Thiosocius teredinicola: one gene and its partners. The protein of the gene in region 2 interacts with the protein of the main gene of each other region in a pairwise test. Links are inferred from orthologs where the notes say so. Each region holds a gene or a part of one and is shown on either strand. Other genes may lie near its edges. The genes, in order: recO, ssb and B1781_RS21320.

Region 1 (4,995 bases), 2.1 Mb from region 2 along the record:
ATCATCGGCTTCACCCGCCTGCTGGCCAAGACGGAGATGAACGACAAGCAGCGCGATTTCGTGCTGACCATTCAGAAATCCGCCAGCTCGTTGCTGCGTATCGTCGACGATATCCTGGATTTCTCCCAGCTCGAGTCGGGCAAACTTGTGCTCAGCCACGAGCCGTTCAGTCTGCGCGAATGCGTCGAGAGCGCCGTGACCCTGTGGGCGCCGCAGGCGCATGCCAAGCACCTGGAACTGGTGTCCATGGTTTACAACGATGTGCCCGACCACCTGGTCGGCGATGAGACCCGCATCATCCAGATCATCAACAACCTGGTCAGCAATGCCGTCAAGTACACCGACCGTGGCGAGATCGTCGTGCGGGTGATGCTCGACGAGGAGGAGGCGCACAAGATCGGGGTCACGTTCGCTGTCAGCGACACCGGCATCGGCATACCCCTCGGCGAGCAGCAACGCCTGTTTCTGGCGTTCGACCAGGGTAGCTCGACTACCAACCGGCTGTTCGGCGGCACCGGGCTGGGGCTGAGCATCTGTCATTCGCTGGCCGAAGCGATGGACGGCCATGTCAACGTCACCAGCCGACTCGGTGAGGGCTCAGTGTTTCGGGTAACCATCAAGCTCGACCTCGACCCTGATGCACCACCGGTTCGTCACTCGCCGCCCCTGAACCGTCGCGGTCTGTTGATCGAAAAACACGATCTGTCGCGCATCGCTTTGCGCAACTCGCTCAACGACATGGGACTTGCAGTCGACGACTACCCGCAATATTCGGTAATACCCACCCTCGAGCTCGATCGCTACGCCCTGGTCGCACTCGGCTGCAACGATGACGAAGACAATATCCGCGAGTGCCTCGAGCAGATTCGAGGGCTGAGCGGCGAGCAGGCGTTGCCGGTCATCGCCCTGGTATCGAGTTCGGATGAAGAGGTGCTGAACCGGTTCGTTGCCGCGGGCGCCCGCTTCTGTTTGAGTAAGCCACCGCAACTGCATCACTTGCAGGAGAGCCTCCGCGGTTGTCTGCGGGCCGGCAAAGTGGCGCCGCAGAATGTATCCGCAAATCACACCCAACCATCGGACAACGCGCCCGTCGACCACCAGCATGTGCTGCAGGGAAAGCTGTGCCTGGCCGCCGATGACCACCCGATCAACCTGCAACTGATCGTTCACCTGCTGACCGATATGGGTGCCGAAGTACTCAAGGCGACCGACGGCGACGAAGCGGTGGAACTGGCCCGGCAACATCCGATCGATATGGCATTTCTCGACGTTCACATGCCGCGCATGAACGGTCTGGAGGCGGCACGCCGCATCCAATCGCTCTACCCGGGCAAACCGGTACCGATCATCGCGCTCACCGCGGATGTCGCGGAACGCAATCAGCGCGAGATCGCGCGCGCCGGCATCCAGCGTTTTCTGATCAAGCCGGTCAGCGATGAAGACCTGCGCAAGACCGTTGTCGAATTGGTCGACGGCAGCAGCGGACAGGCCGGCTTCATCAATGCCAGCGCGCAGACCCTGCCCGAGAACGATTGGCCGGTGCGCGACCAAGCGCAGGCGCTGCGGATTGCGGGTGGCTCGGAAAGCATTGCGCGCAAGCTGTTCGAAGAGCTGCGTCGTGAACTGCCGACAACCATCGATGCGCTGCGTCAGAACCTCACCGAAAAGAACTGGTCGGAGCTTTGGCAGTTATCGCACCGCTTGCACGGCGCCTCGGCAGTCTGTGGCGTGCCGGCGTTGTACCACGCCTTGGGAGAGCTGCAGCCGGCGATTACGCTGGAAGACGATTCTGCCGTCAGCATGCTGCTTGAACGCGTGATCCACGAAGCCCAACGTATTATCGAACTCGAGTCCTACGAAGCCGACAACCCTTGATTTGGGATCAGCCCTCAGGCGGTTGCAACAGGGCTTTCATATCCGCGACCGCGGCATGCAGGCCACTGAAAACCGCACGACTGACGATCGCGTGACCGATATTGAATTCCAGGATGCCATCGATGGCGGCGACGTCCTTGATGTTGTGATAGTCGAGCCCGTGTCCGGCGTTGACCTGCAGACCCAGTTGCAGACCCTGCGAGACGGCATTCGCGATGCGCGCCAGATTGTCGTGCCGCGCGACCGAATTGGCGGCCTCCGCGTAGTGGCCGGTATGGATCTCGACAACCGGCGCACCGATCTCAGTCGCTGCTTCGAGCTGGCGCGAATCGGCATCGATGAACAATGAGACACGCACGCCGGCATCGGCAAGCGCGGCACAATAGTCTTTAAGATACGACACGCTCGACGCAGCATCGAGACCGCCTTCTGTGGTCAACTCTTCGCGGCGTTCCGGTACCAGGCAGCAGTCCGCGGGCCGCACGCGTTTGGCGATCTCCAACATCTCTGACGTCGCGGCCATCTCCAGGTTCATACGCGTCTGCAAAATGTCGGCGAGCATGTCGACGTCGCGATCCTGGATATGGCGGCGGTCTTCGCGCAGGTGCAAGGTAATCGAATCGGCACCTGCCTGTTCGGCGACCAATGCCGCCTGGACCGGTTCCGGATAGCGTGTGCCGCGAGCCTGTCGCAAGGTGGCCACGTGATCGATGTTCACGCCCAGCAGTCTTTCGTATCGTTTCATCTGAAGTTCATTGGTTCAAACGGCGTACGTGCCTGATATCAACGGAACAGTTCCCGACTGCGCAATGGTCGCCCATCGAGATGATGATGCAGCACGCGCCGCATCAGCTGACGCGACTCACGCAGGCCGGAATCATCAAACACAAGATCGTCGCGCAGCGCCAACAGTGTCGCGCCCGACACTGCGTTATCACCGGTAGAAACCGGAGCCGCTCCATGATGGATATCGTAAGTGTAACGTCGGTCCGAAACAATCGATTGACCATTGACGTCTCTGTCGAGTATCAGGCCCAGCCCCAGGTGGCGCAACAGGCGCACCTCGAAGCGTCGCAATGTCGGTTCGATTGCCGCGTCCTTGTGCAACGATCCCAGCGCCGCGGCGTAGTCATCGAACAGGCCGTCACAGGGATCTTGTCGGGCAGTGAGCTTCAACAGCAGCTCGTTGAGATACAGGCCGCAGAACAGCTTACGCCCCTGCAAGGTAAGCGGTGAGTCGCTGGCCTCAACACCGGTCAGCGTCAGCACTTCACCACGACCGCTGACCGCGATGGCGTACGCCTGAAAAGGCTGGACACGTTCGCCCTTGGCTTTCAGCGCCCCTTTGGCAACCGCCGCCAAGCGCCCCTGCTCGCGGCTGTACAGATCGGCAATGAGACTGCTGTCGCCGTAGCGCCGCGTGTGCAACACATAGGCGTTCAGCGCATTCGACGCGGCCACCGCATCAATCCGTGTACCCGAGCTTGACCAGGCTGGCCGCATCGCTCGACCAACTCTTTTTGACCTTGATCCAGACTTCGAGATGTACACGCGTCTGAAAGAACTCATTCATCGCCTTGCGTGCGGCGGTCGCCGTTTCCTTCATCGCCTGCCCACCTTTGCCGAGCAGGATCTTGCGCTGGTTTTCACGTTCCACCCAGATCACCGCGCCGATGTTGTAGCGTCCGTCTTCGCTTTCTTCGAAACGCTCGATCTCGACGGTGACCGCATAGGGAAGCTCGCGGTGATAGCGTCTGATGATCTGTTCGCGCAACAACTCCGCGGCGAAGAACCGTTCGGACCTGTCGGTCAGTTGATCTTCCGGAAAGATCGGTTCGCCTTCCGGCAGTCGCTGAAGGACGGCGTTCGCCAGACTTTCAACATTGTCTCCGTTGCGCGCCGAAACGGGTATCACGTCGACAAAGTCGTAACGCTTCGCCAGGGATTCGATGACCGGCAACAGCTGCTCTTTCGGCGTTACCGTATCGACCTTGTTGATCACGGCCAGGGTCGGCAACTTGGATTGCTTGATCGCATTGAGCACCTGTTCGTCTTCTTCGGTCCAGACCTGAGCCTGTACGACGAACACAATCAAATCCACATCCAGCAGGGCCGTATGCGCCGCCCGGTTGAGGTAGTGGCTCATCGCCTTGCCACCCCGGTCGTGGATCCCGGGCGTATCCACAAAGACAATCTGGCCCTCATCGTCGCTGCGGATGCCGACAATGCGGTGACGCGTCGTTTGCGGCTTGTGCGAGGTAATCGCCAGCTTTTGACCCAGCAGGCGGTTGAGCAAAGTGGATTTGCCCACGTTGGGGCGGCCAACCAACACCGCGTAACCACTGCGGTAGTTCATACGTTCTGTTCCTCAAGACGGCTCAGCATCCGGCGCGCGGCCGCCTGCTCAGCCTTGCGACGGCTGCCGCCCTCTCCGGTGGTTTCGCCACCAAGATCAATAGTACATGTCACGCGAAAGGTCTGGTCATGCTGGTCGCCACTGATGTCCACGACCTCGTAGACAGGTAGCGCTCGCCCAAGCCCTTGCAGGTGCTCTTGAAGACGCGTCTTCGGATCTTTGCGGCGGGTTTCGAGCGTCGGATCGGTCAAGCGCTTGCCCAGCAAGCGCTGAACCAGCAGTCTCGCCGCATCGATGCCCCCGTCGAGATAGACCGCCGCGATGATGGCCTCGACCGCATCGGCCAGAATGGAGTCACGGGTCTGGCCGCCACTACGAAGTTCGCCCGGGCCCAGACGCAGAATCTCGCCGAGTTGCAGTTCACGGGCGATCTCGGCCAGCGTTTCGCGCTTCACCAGGTGCGCACGCATTCTGCTGAGCTGGCCCTCGTCCGCATCCGTCAGGCGACGGTAGAGGCTGTCGGCGACCTCGAAGCCAAGGATCGCGTCACCGAGAAATTCGAGTCTTTCGTTGTTCTGAGCGCCGAGGCTGCGGTGTGACAGCGCACGTTCCAGCAGCCCGACGTCGTTGAATTGATAGTCGATGCGTCTTTGCAATCGCTTCATGGTGGAGGGAACAGCGTGGAATTGGAGAACGTCATGACGATGAAGACGTTTCCTCCCACCGGTTTACGCACCTCGTAGTCGACCGAAAAGCGGGTTCCG
Region 2 (5,084 bases):
GACTCGTGCGGGTCGAACACGCCGTGTTTGGCGCCGATATCGGCCATGGCGACGAAGTCGCTGCGCGTGAATGCACTCTCCACCTCATCCTTCTTGATCGCTTTGGTCACGAACTGGCTGAACCAGACGAGCGGACTGAGCAGGCGGATGATGATGACCAGCGACTGCGCGGTAAACGGTGCCAACTCGCGCCAGTAGTTCGCCCCCAGCGTCTTCGGGATGAGTTCCGACAGCACCAGGATCGCCAACGTCATGACCACTGGAATCAACAAGCCGGTAATCAGCGGATTGGCGTCGAACCAGATCTTGCTGGCTTGGTCGCCGACCCCAATGGCGCCAACCGTATGCGCGATCGTGTTCAGGGTCAGGATCGCGGCGAGCGGCCGATCGATGTTCTCTTTGAAGCGCTGCAGGCGGCGCCCAAGCCGACCGCCTTCCTGCATTTTGATCTGTGCGTACGACGGCGTGATGCTGAGCAGCACCGCCTCCCACAGCGAACACAGAAACGAAGTGACAATGGCAACAAGGAAAAACAGTATCAGCAGCGTGAACATGGCTGCTCCATCGGTTGGCTCGAGTGTGTACCATCTTGGAGCGTTGTCGCGATCGAATCAACGCAGCACAGGCAATCGGTGCGAATAACGGGTGACTCGCAACCGCTCATTTGCATGCCGGCATGCGTCACGGTGCGTTGGCGAGCCCGAACGTTTAACCATGGGCACGCCCACCGGCAAGTCACTGCGCCATTTCCCAGGCGCCGAACGAATCAACCCGAGAATGCGCTGCAACCCTGTACTTCGCCGCACCGGGCAGCAGACGACGCGATCGCCGCATCGACTCAGTACATGTACGGAATCACCGTTTCGATCTTCACGTTGGCGTCGATCACCGCATCGGGCTGCTCAATGTGTATCGCCCACGCGCCCGTGTGCTCGCGGTTAACGGTCTGCGAAACATTCTGGTAAACATCCGCACCGTAGTAACTGTTAGTTACGTAACCGGTACGTACCGATCCCGTCTCGGTGAACGAAACGTTGCCAACAGCAACCACCAGATAGTGACCGGGCTTGATGTTCTCGAACTTGTACTCGCCGTAGCGATTGGACGTGACGCAGGTCTTGTACTTGTAACCGCGCGCGTCTTTCATGAACACGCCGTAGTAGCGGCCCAGCATCTTGTCGCGCGACCGCTGGAACACGTCGTCCCTTTTCATCGCCCAATTCAGCAGCAGGCGCGATTCGGGATACAGGCAGACGTTCACACGGGACGCGATCAGTTCCTTGTCTTTGGCGCCCGCCAGGGAACTGACGAGATCCTTGCGGCGCAGTTCAGGGAAGTAAGTAACGCCCTGGAGGATCGCACCGCCGGGCTCGAGTTGGGCGGCTACCGCTGCTTCGTCGAATTCGCCCTCGACCCAGATCGGATCGGCACCCAGGGTGCTGGCGTATTCATAGGGGTACATCGTCGGGTTGGCGGCGTACCAATAGCTTGGTGGCGCGGTGTCGTAGCGTTTTCCCTGGCTGACGCAGCCCGACAGAAACGCCGTGAAGATCGCCAATGTAAGAATGGAGATGTGCTTGATTGTTTTTTTCATTGTGTCTGTTCCTTATGACCAAGAGACCGAATCCCGTCGGTGCGCACTGCAGGTAGGAAAGCCCGGCGAATGTGCCGCTCAGACCGGCATGAATCACGGCGGCGCGCATGTTGCCATAAGCCGGTAGGCGACGTGCGATAAAAATCTCAATATTCGACGCATGTGCAGCGCGAGTGTTGGCGCAGTAGCGAACAAAAGCGTACGCCTTGGGTTGTTCTTCGCCAAAGCCAGGCCGCGGTGCAGGAACCAGACGATTACGCCGGAAGACGGGAAGGAAGATGGTCAGCGACCGAGCTGTGAACGACGGAAAAAGAAAACGGGGCATCAGCCCCGTTTCGTGTCGAGTGCTGCCGGCGGCGATCAGAACGGAATATCGTCCTCGAAACCATTGTCCATCGGAGCTGCCTGCGGCTGAGACGCGGGTGCCGACGAACGCGAGCCCTGCGACGGCGCGAAATCGGCACTGCCACCGCGGCTGTCGAGCATCTGCATCTGGTCGGCGATGATCTCGGTGGTGTAGCGGTCCTGCCCCTGCTGGTCCTGCCACTTGCGCGTCTGCAGACGGCCTTCGAGATACACCTTCGAGCCCTTCTTCAGGTATTCACCGGCAATCTCGGCGAGCTTGCGGAACATCACCACACGGTGCCACTCGGTCTTTTCCTGGTTCTCGCCGGTGTTCTTGTCTTTCCAGGTCTCCGATGTTGCAACGGTGATATTGCACACCGCGCCGCCGTTGGGCATGTACCGCACTTCGGGATCCTGCCCGAGGTTGCCGATCAGGATGACCTTGTTTACGCCTCTGCTTGCCATTTTTTCCTCCTCAAAACCGCAGACGTCCATGCTGCGGCGAATCAATTCATAAGCCCGGCAGTCTACGCCGGACGCGCCACAATTTCATCCAGGGCGCCGTCGTCCAGGTGGTCCCGATCAACTTTCAGGTAAGCCACGCCTTCATCGGCAACGATCACCGCCTCGACCACCCCGGGAACCGCCCGCAGCCGGTCACCCAACTCGCCGGCAGCGCCACGCTCGACCTTGCCGAGATGCACCAGTCGGCTGGCGTAGCGGCCTGGCTTGCGCATGCCGATGGCCACCAACAGCCATAGAACCCCAACCGTAGCCGCGGCGAAGAACACACCGGTCAGCCCGAACTGCTGGTGCACCCAGCCACCCACGGCACCGCCGACAAACGCACCGCCGAACTGCGACGTGGAATACACGCCCATAGCCGTTCCTTTCGCGTCGACCGGCGCCACTTTCGACACAATCGACGGCAGCGTGGCCTCAAGCAGGTTGAAGGCGCTGAAGAACAGCACCAACGCGGCGACGAAGGCCCAGAAATGGCCGGAGGTCGCACCCAGCAACAATAGCGCCAGGGTCAGACAGGCGACCGCGCCGAGAAACACCTGCTTCATCAGGCCGCGGCGTTCGGCGATGATCACGAACGGGACCATTGCGGCGATCGAGCCGAGCATCACGGGCAGGTACAGGGCGGCGTGGTGTACCGGTGCCAGCCCCAGGTCGCGCAACACAATCGGCACCGCCAGGAACAGCGCGGTAAGGATCAGGTGCAGCGCGAAGATACCGAAATCTAGCCTGAGCAGGTCGGCGTTGCGCAGCACCCGGTTGAACATCGCTGGCACGGTCTCGGCATCCCGGTGTACCGAGCTGCGCGCCGGCGTCGGCACCACCAATGCGACGACGGCAATACCGAGCAAGGCCAGCACGGCAGTAACCCAGAATATCCCGCTGACCCCGATCATGCGCGCCAATACGGGACCGGCCATCATCGCGATCATGAACGACGCACCGATCGTCATGCCGATCGTCGCCATCGCCTTGGTGCGGTTCTCTTCGCGCGTCAGATCGGCCGCCAGGGCCATCACGGCTGCGGCGATCGCCCCGCTACCCTGCACCGCGCGCCCGAAGATCACCCACCACACGTCGTGCGCCTGGGCAGCAATCGTACTGCCCACGGCAAACAACAATAAACCGCCGAAAATCACCGGCTTGCGGCCGATTCGGTCAGACAGCAGGCCGAACGGAATCTGCAGCGCCGCCTGCGTCAGTCCATAGATTCCTACCGCCAAACCGGTCAAGAACGGGGTCGCGCCTTCCAGGCCCTCGGCGAACAGCGCGAAAACCGGCAGGATCAGGAACAACCCGAGCATGCGAAACCCGTACACGCCGGCCAGGCCGAGCGTGGCGCGTCGTTCGCCGGCGGTCATGGGGTGTGCGGAGCGTGACAATGGCTTCGTGCTACTTCGGTATGAGGCGCGCATTGTAGCGCGGATTGTGTTTCCCGAGGGTCTGGACAGAACGCAAGAACGGCCCGCAACGGCCGCTAATGCTTATTCAACCACCAGATGGCCGCCCCGCCCCACATGCAGACACCGACCGACATTCTTGCGATCGACGACGACAAGATGAGTCACAAGTTCATCAAGCGGGCCCTCGAGCCGGCCGGCTACGAATTGCGTTCGGCGTTCAATGGTGAAGAGGGTCTTGAGGCGGCGCTGCAGAACCCGCCGCAGATCATCCTGCTCGACGTCGAGATGCCGGGCATGAACGGCTACGACGTCTGCACCCAGCTGCGCCAGCACGAGATAACGCGCGACATCCCGGTGATCTTCCTGTCGTCGCACAGTTCGCTGCGCGAGCGCATGCAGGGCTATGAGGTAGGCGCGGACGACTACCTGGTCAAACCGTTTGAGCCGGAAAACCTGGTCGCCCGCGTGGGCGTGCTGCAACGCTTTCGCGAGCAGCGCTCGCAATTGCTGCACGACTACGAGTCGGCGCGAGAAACCGCGATGGTGGCGCTCGCCGGCACCAGCGAGCTGGCGATGGCGATGCAGTTTCTCGAACGCTCGCATTCGCTCAACGACATCGGTGCCTTGGCCAGTGCCCTGTTCGAGGTGACGCGCAATCTTCAGCTGAACTGCTGCCTGTATGTGAACGTTGACGACGAGGAACACTGGTTTGCCGACGGCGAAGGCATCCGTCCGTTGGAGCAGGAACTGGTGCAGATGAGCGATCGCGGCCAGCGATTCGTCGATTTCGGCGCGCGTACCATCGTCAATTACCAGAACCTGAGTTTGTTGGTGCGCGAGATGCCGCTCGACGACATGTCGCGCTACGGCCGCATCAAAGACCTGTTGCCGCTGTTGTTGTCGTCGGTCGACACACGCGTCGGCAACCTGGCCGCCGAAAAGGCCATGATGAAGCAGAGCCAGGAGTTGCTGGCCGCGTTCGGCCGCATTCGCAGCAGCTTCTACCATCTGACCAAAGGCCTGATCCGCAACCAGGAATACAGCAACGGCCTGCTGCGCGGCATGCTGCAGGAATTGAATCAGGACTTCCTGCGCATGGGCCTGGAAGAAGACCAGGAAGCCTACGTGCTCGATCGCATCGATACCGCGATCGAAGACGCCATCGAAAAGATCGACGCCAGCCAGGCGTTGCGCGACACCCTGCTGGTGTTGCTGCCGAG
Region 3 (5,193 bases), 200 kb from region 2 along the record:
GCGTTTGCCGCCGAGGTGTACCGCTGGACCGACAGCAATGGCCAGGTGCATTTTAGCCAGCGCCCGCCGCCGGTGGATGCCGAAAAGCTCGAACTGCCGGAGAGTGGCGAGACGCCGGCCGCGGCCGACACCAGCCTGGACAAGCGTCGCGAGCGTCAGCGCCGGGTACTGCAGTCGTACGAGTATGAGCGCGAGCAGAAAAAGGCGGCGGCCGCCAAGGCGGAGCAGGAGAAGCGCGAAATGGCTGCGAAATGCGTCGACATGGAAAAGCGTTGGCGGCGTCTGTCACACGGCGGTCCACTGTATTACCGCGACGACGGTGGCGAGCGCGAGTACCTCAGCGAACAACAGCGTGCGGACGAGAAGGCCAGGCTTCGACCGTATTTCAAGCGCTATTGCGGCCGTGAACCGTGAGCGCCCGCGGCGATCGGGCGATTGATCGGGTGGCGTGTTGCCGCGCTCTGTCGAGCATGGCCGCTTAGACCATGCCGGCCGCTGATACCTGGATTCAGCACTCCGCCAGCAGTGACTGCATCATGCGTTCGGCCTGACCGCCGTATCCGCCGCCAAACAGGTTGAGATGGTTGAGCACGTGATACAGGTTGTATAGCGTGCGCCTGACGCGATACCCGGCGTCGATCGGTGCAACCGCACGATAGGCCGCATAAAAGTCGGCGCTGAAACCGCCGAACAATTCGGTCATCGCCAGTTCGGCCTCGCGGTCGCCGAAATAGGTCGCTGGATCGTAGATCACCGGCTCGCCATTTTCGTCGAAGGCGATATTGCCGCTCCATAGATCGCCGTGCAGCAGCGCGGGTCTGGGGTCGTGATCGACAAGCACGTCGAAGCGTTCAAGCAACTGCTCACCGAGTTTCTGTAGCCGGCCGCCGTAGCCGTTGCGCGCCGCTTCGGCGAGTTGAAAGCCGAGCCGGTGATCGCGCCAGAATGTCACCCAGTCGTCGGTCCAGCTATTGCGTTGCGCAGTGGCACCGATGGTGTTGTCGCGCTGCCAGCCGAAGGCGTCGCTGCTCACCGCATGCAGTGCCGCGAGTTGCTCGCCGGCCTTGCGCCACGACAGCGCGTTGCCGTGGCTTAGCGCGTAGTACTGCATGACGATGTAGCTGCTGTCTCCGCTGACACCTGTCGAGATCGCGCGCGGCACCTTGATCGCATCGGCATCCGCGAGTTCGTTCAAGCCCTCAGCCTCGGCCTTGAACATGTCGAGGAGTTCGGCACGGTTGGTCTTGACGAACCAGGTCTGCTTACCGTCACTGAGTTTGAATGCGCTGTTGATGCAGCCGCCGCCGAGTCCGCTGGGCGCTTGCGGTTCGAATGCCTTGCCGGTGGCCGCGCTGATGTCGGCCGCGATGTCCTGCCAGATGCTCAAGCGTCGGGTTTTGGGTCGTGGTTGCGTTCGCGCAGCGGACTGGTGCGCGGAAAGTGGGCGCGTAGAAATGCCATCTGATCGGCGAGCACGTTACGGCCCTGCAGGTAGATGTACTCGGCATGGGTCGGTGTGAACGGGATCGCCAGCAATTGCATGTCGGCCTGTTCGGGGGTGCGGCCGGCTTTGTGATTGTTACAGCGCGTGCAGGCGGTGACGACATTCGTCCATTGATTCAGCCCGCCCTGGCTGATCGGTGTTACATGATCACGCGACAACTCGCGATAGTGAAAGTGATTGCCGCAGTACAGGCACAGGTGGTCATCGCGTTGAAATAGGGTGCGGTTGCTGAGCGGCGGCGTATAGCTGTCGCGCATCTGGTGATTGCCGAACGTCGCGATGATCGAATTGATTTCGATAATGCTGCGGCGACGGCTGATCGCATTGATACCGCCGTGCAGGGTGAACAGCGGCTCACCGCAGACGTAGGCGATCATGCCGAGGAAGTGCAGCCGTGCGGCCTGCCGAAAATCGATCCACTCCAGCGGCATGCCCGATGCATCGGTACGCAAAATCTGTTGTGAAAGGCTTTGCACCTGGGTGCTCCCACACGTGATTTGTTCGGTTATTGCATAGATCAGGCCGATCTTTCAAGGGGTGGTTCCGTGACAGCCAGCCACGGTGGCCCGCGCGCCCGGCTCGCACGGTGTCGCGTTAATATGTGGCCAAGGGCGTGACGAAATACGTACGACTCAATTCGGCGGTTTTGGCGTCTGGCGGGATACGAATCATGTTCTTATTCGACGCCTAGGTATCGGATTTTGTTTCGTTTCGGATAGTTGAAACTCGATTCCAGTCCGCAGGTTTGGCCTGGACCGGCTAATCGTCGCCGAAAAAATACGCTTGACAAACGTTGCAGATCGCTACTTATGCACAATCGAACCGCGTCGGCGGGCCGGCAGGGGATTCGTCCTGCAGCACTCCATCAGAATGTTTTGATATTTATTAACTTGTTGTTTACAAATGTTTTTTAATGATTGGCCATTTTTCGGTCAATTTAATGCAATTCGCCGTCTGACGCGGTTTGCGGCCATTTCCACAGGGTTATTCCACAAAGTTATCCACAGGCTCTGTGAAATTGGAGCTAAACGCTTGATTGTCGGGCAAACCCAACGACTGAGCGCGTGCGTGGAAACTGGTCGCTGCCGATGAAGTCGATGCCGATTGCGCGGATCGCGGTCGGCGCACCGCTACGCTCGCTGTTCGATTACGCAATCCCGCCGGGTGCGCAACCGGCGCCGGGGGCGCGGGTTGCGGTTTCGTTCGGGCGGGCGAAAGCGGTTGGCGTGGTCGTCGAACTGCTCGGCGAAACCGACTGTCCGCACGACAGACTCAAGCCACTGAGCCGGGTCATCGATCCCGAGCCCCTGCTGGCCGACGACGATCTGGCGTTTCTCCGCTGGGTGGCCGATTACTACCATCACCCGATCGGCGAGGTGGTGTTGACTGCACTGCCCAGGCGGCTGCGTTCGGCAGTAGCCACGCTCGAAGCCGGCGAACCGATGTGGGAACTGACCGATGCCGGCCGGGCGTTCTTGCAGAGCAGTGCAGGTCGCGCCCCGCGGCAGCGCGAAATCCTCGATTGGCTGCAACGACAGACAGCGCACATCGCGCCCCAACAACAGCTCAAATCGATCTTCAGCGGCAGTCATGCCGTTTTCAAGACACTGTGCGACAAGGGGCTGATCGCCAGCGGTATGCGGCTTGCTGCGACGCCGCTCGCAATCGATAGCGACGACGGCCATGAGCTCAACGCCGAGCAGGCGAAGGCCTATGAAAGCGTGGCCGGCAAACTGGGCGAGTTCGCGGTTGCCTTGCTCGATGGGGTGACCGGCAGTGGCAAGACCGAGGTCTACCTGCAGCTTGCGACTGCCGTGTTGGCCAGCGGCAAATCGGTGCTCGTGCTGGTCCCCGAGATATCACTGACCCCGCAGTTGTACGAACGTTTTCGCCAGCGCCTCGGCGACACGGTGCAGATGACGCACTCGGCAATGACCGACAACGAGCGCGAGCACGCCTGGCACCGTGCGCGGCTTGGTCTGTCGCGGGTGTTGCTGGGTACGCGTTCATCGATCTTCACGCCGATCGCCGATCTGGGCCTGGTGATCGTCGACGAAGAACACGATCCGTCGTTCAAGCAGACCGAGGGTTTCCGTTATTCGGCGCGCGATCTGGCGATCGTGCGTGGGCAGCGTGCACAGTGCCCGGTGGTACTTGGGTCGGCCACGCCATCGCTTGAATCGTTGCGCAATGTGCAGGCGGATCGTTACCGGCACCTGCGGCTCGATCAGCGTGCCGGCAACGCCCAGCCGCCGCGCATCGATCTGCTGGATGTGCGCGATCAGCCGTTGCAATGCGGTGTATCGGCGCCGCTGCTCGAACGTGTGGACGCCGTTCTGGCGCGCGGCGAGCAGGTGATGCTGTTCCTCAATCGGCGCGGATATGCGCCGGTGCTGACCTGTTTCAGCTGTGGCTGGTTGTCGGACTGTCCGCGCTGTGATGCGCGGCAGACGGTGCACCGCGCCAGCGGTCTGTTGTGGTGTCATCATTGTGGCGCGCAACGGCGCGTGCCGTCGGTGTGCCCGGAGTGTGGCGAGGACGATCTGCACCCGCTCGGCCAGGGCACCGAACAGCTCGAAGGCTACCTTGCCGAACGCTACGCGCAATATCCGCTGATTCGCGTCGATCGTGACGCGACCGCGCGCAAGGGCAGCCTGGATGCGTTGCTGCAGCGCCTGCATGACGCCGACGCAGCGATCCTGGTCGGTACCCAGATGCTCGCCAAGGGGCATCATTTTCCGCGCGTGACCCTGGTCGGTGTGCTCGATGCCGACGGTGGCCTGTACAGTGCCGACTTCCGCAGTACCGAACGCATGGCGCAACTGCTGATCCAGGTTGCCGGCAGGGCAGGTCGTGGCGATCGCCCGGGCCAGGTGTTGATCCAGACGCGGTTTCCCGAGCACCCCTTGTTGCAGACGCTGGTTCGCCACGGCTATCGCGCGTTCGCCGAGCAGGCACTGCAGGAGCGCCAGAGCGCGTCGATGCCGCCGTATTCGCACCAGGCGCTGCTGCGCGCGGAGGCGAGTCGGCGCGATGCGGCCGAGACCTTTCTTGCCGAGGTTGCGGCATGGGCATCGCAGGTCGCCAGCAGCGAGGTTGCGCTGTGGGGGCCGGTGCCGGCGCCGATGGCGAGACGTGCCGGCAAACACCGGGTGCATCTGCTGCTGCAGGCTGCGCAACGCAATGCGCTGCATGCGGTGTTGCGCGCCCTGCCCGAGTTCGCCGCCGGGCTGCCGGTTGCCAAGCGTGTGCGTTGGCATCTCGACATCGATCCGATCGATCTGTATTGAGGCGTCGGACCAATCCAGGCAATGCCTTAAAGCAGCGGTTCCTGCTATCCTTGCCGGCTTGAATTCCGGGATGTTTTGGGACCATGAAATCGCATATTGCCGACCTCGTCAGCCAGGCTCTGCACAAGCTCGTCGATCAACAGGTGCTCGATGGCGCTGATGTGCGTCCGGCCACGATCGAACGCACGCGCGACGAAGCGCACGGTGACTTCGCCACCAACGCGGCCATGGTTCACAGCAAGGCGGCAAAAATGCGGCCGCGCGATCTGGCGGACAAGCTGGTCGAGGCGCTGCCTTCATCCGACAGCGTGGTTGGCGTCGAAATCGCCGGCCCCGGCTTCATCAACTTCCAGCTTGCCGACAACGCCTACCACTCACTGGTGCCGGAGATACTGCGAG

The links.
Region 1: the proteins of ssb (region 2) and recO interact in binary tests that used the Escherichia coli proteins (3 or more experiments, as listed by UniProt). The link is inferred for Thiosocius teredinicola from one-to-one orthologs.
Region 3: the proteins of ssb (region 2) and B1781_RS21320 interact in binary tests that used the Escherichia coli proteins (3 or more experiments, as listed by UniProt). The link is inferred for Thiosocius teredinicola from one-to-one orthologs.

The regions. Positions count from the first base shown.
Region 1 is NZ_CP019936.1:2,219,299-2,224,293, reverse strand. What follows is about bases 1,498-4,286. They hold recO (DNA repair protein RecO), read right to left. Parts: upstream 3,337-4,286; coding sequence 2,659-3,336; downstream 1,498-2,658. Other genes in these bases: rnc (ribonuclease III), read right to left, coding at 4,228-4,286; era (GTPase Era), read right to left, coding at 3,341-4,231; pdxJ (pyridoxine 5'-phosphate synthase), read right to left, coding at 1,883-2,620; B1781_RS10715 (response regulator), read left to right, coding at 1,498-1,875. Also shown: more of B1781_RS10715, read left to right, coding at 1-1,497; more of rnc, read right to left, coding at 4,287-4,896; B1781_RS10690 (DUF4845 domain-containing protein), read right to left, coding at 4,893-4,995. UniProt on the Escherichia coli protein: Involved in DNA repair and RecF pathway recombination.
Region 2 is NZ_CP019936.1:4,312,104-4,317,187, forward strand. What follows is about bases 680-3,557. They hold ssb (single-stranded DNA-binding protein), read right to left. Parts: upstream 2,405-3,557; coding sequence 1,955-2,404; downstream 680-1,954. Other genes in these bases: B1781_RS20315 (hypothetical protein), read right to left, coding at 839-1,594; B1781_RS20325 (MFS transporter), read right to left, coding at 2,467-3,557. Also shown: B1781_RS20310 (CNNM domain-containing protein), read right to left, coding at 1-554; more of B1781_RS20325, read right to left, coding at 3,558-3,822; B1781_RS20330 (response regulator), read left to right, coding at 3,961-5,084. UniProt on the Escherichia coli protein: Plays an important role in DNA replication, recombination and repair. Binds to ssDNA and to an array of partner proteins to recruit them to their sites of action during DNA metabolism. Acts as a sliding platform that migrates on DNA via reptation.
Region 3 is NZ_CP019936.1:4,508,279-4,513,471, reverse strand. The notes cover bases 2,207-5,193. They hold B1781_RS21320 (primosomal protein N'), read left to right. Parts: upstream 2,207-2,592; coding sequence 2,593-4,794; downstream 4,795-5,193. Other genes in these bases: argS (arginine--tRNA ligase), read left to right, coding at 4,878-5,193. Also shown: B1781_RS21335 (DUF4124 domain-containing protein), read left to right, coding at 1-414; B1781_RS21330 (fructosamine kinase family protein), read right to left, coding at 509-1,387; B1781_RS21325 (HNH endonuclease), read right to left, coding at 1,384-1,980.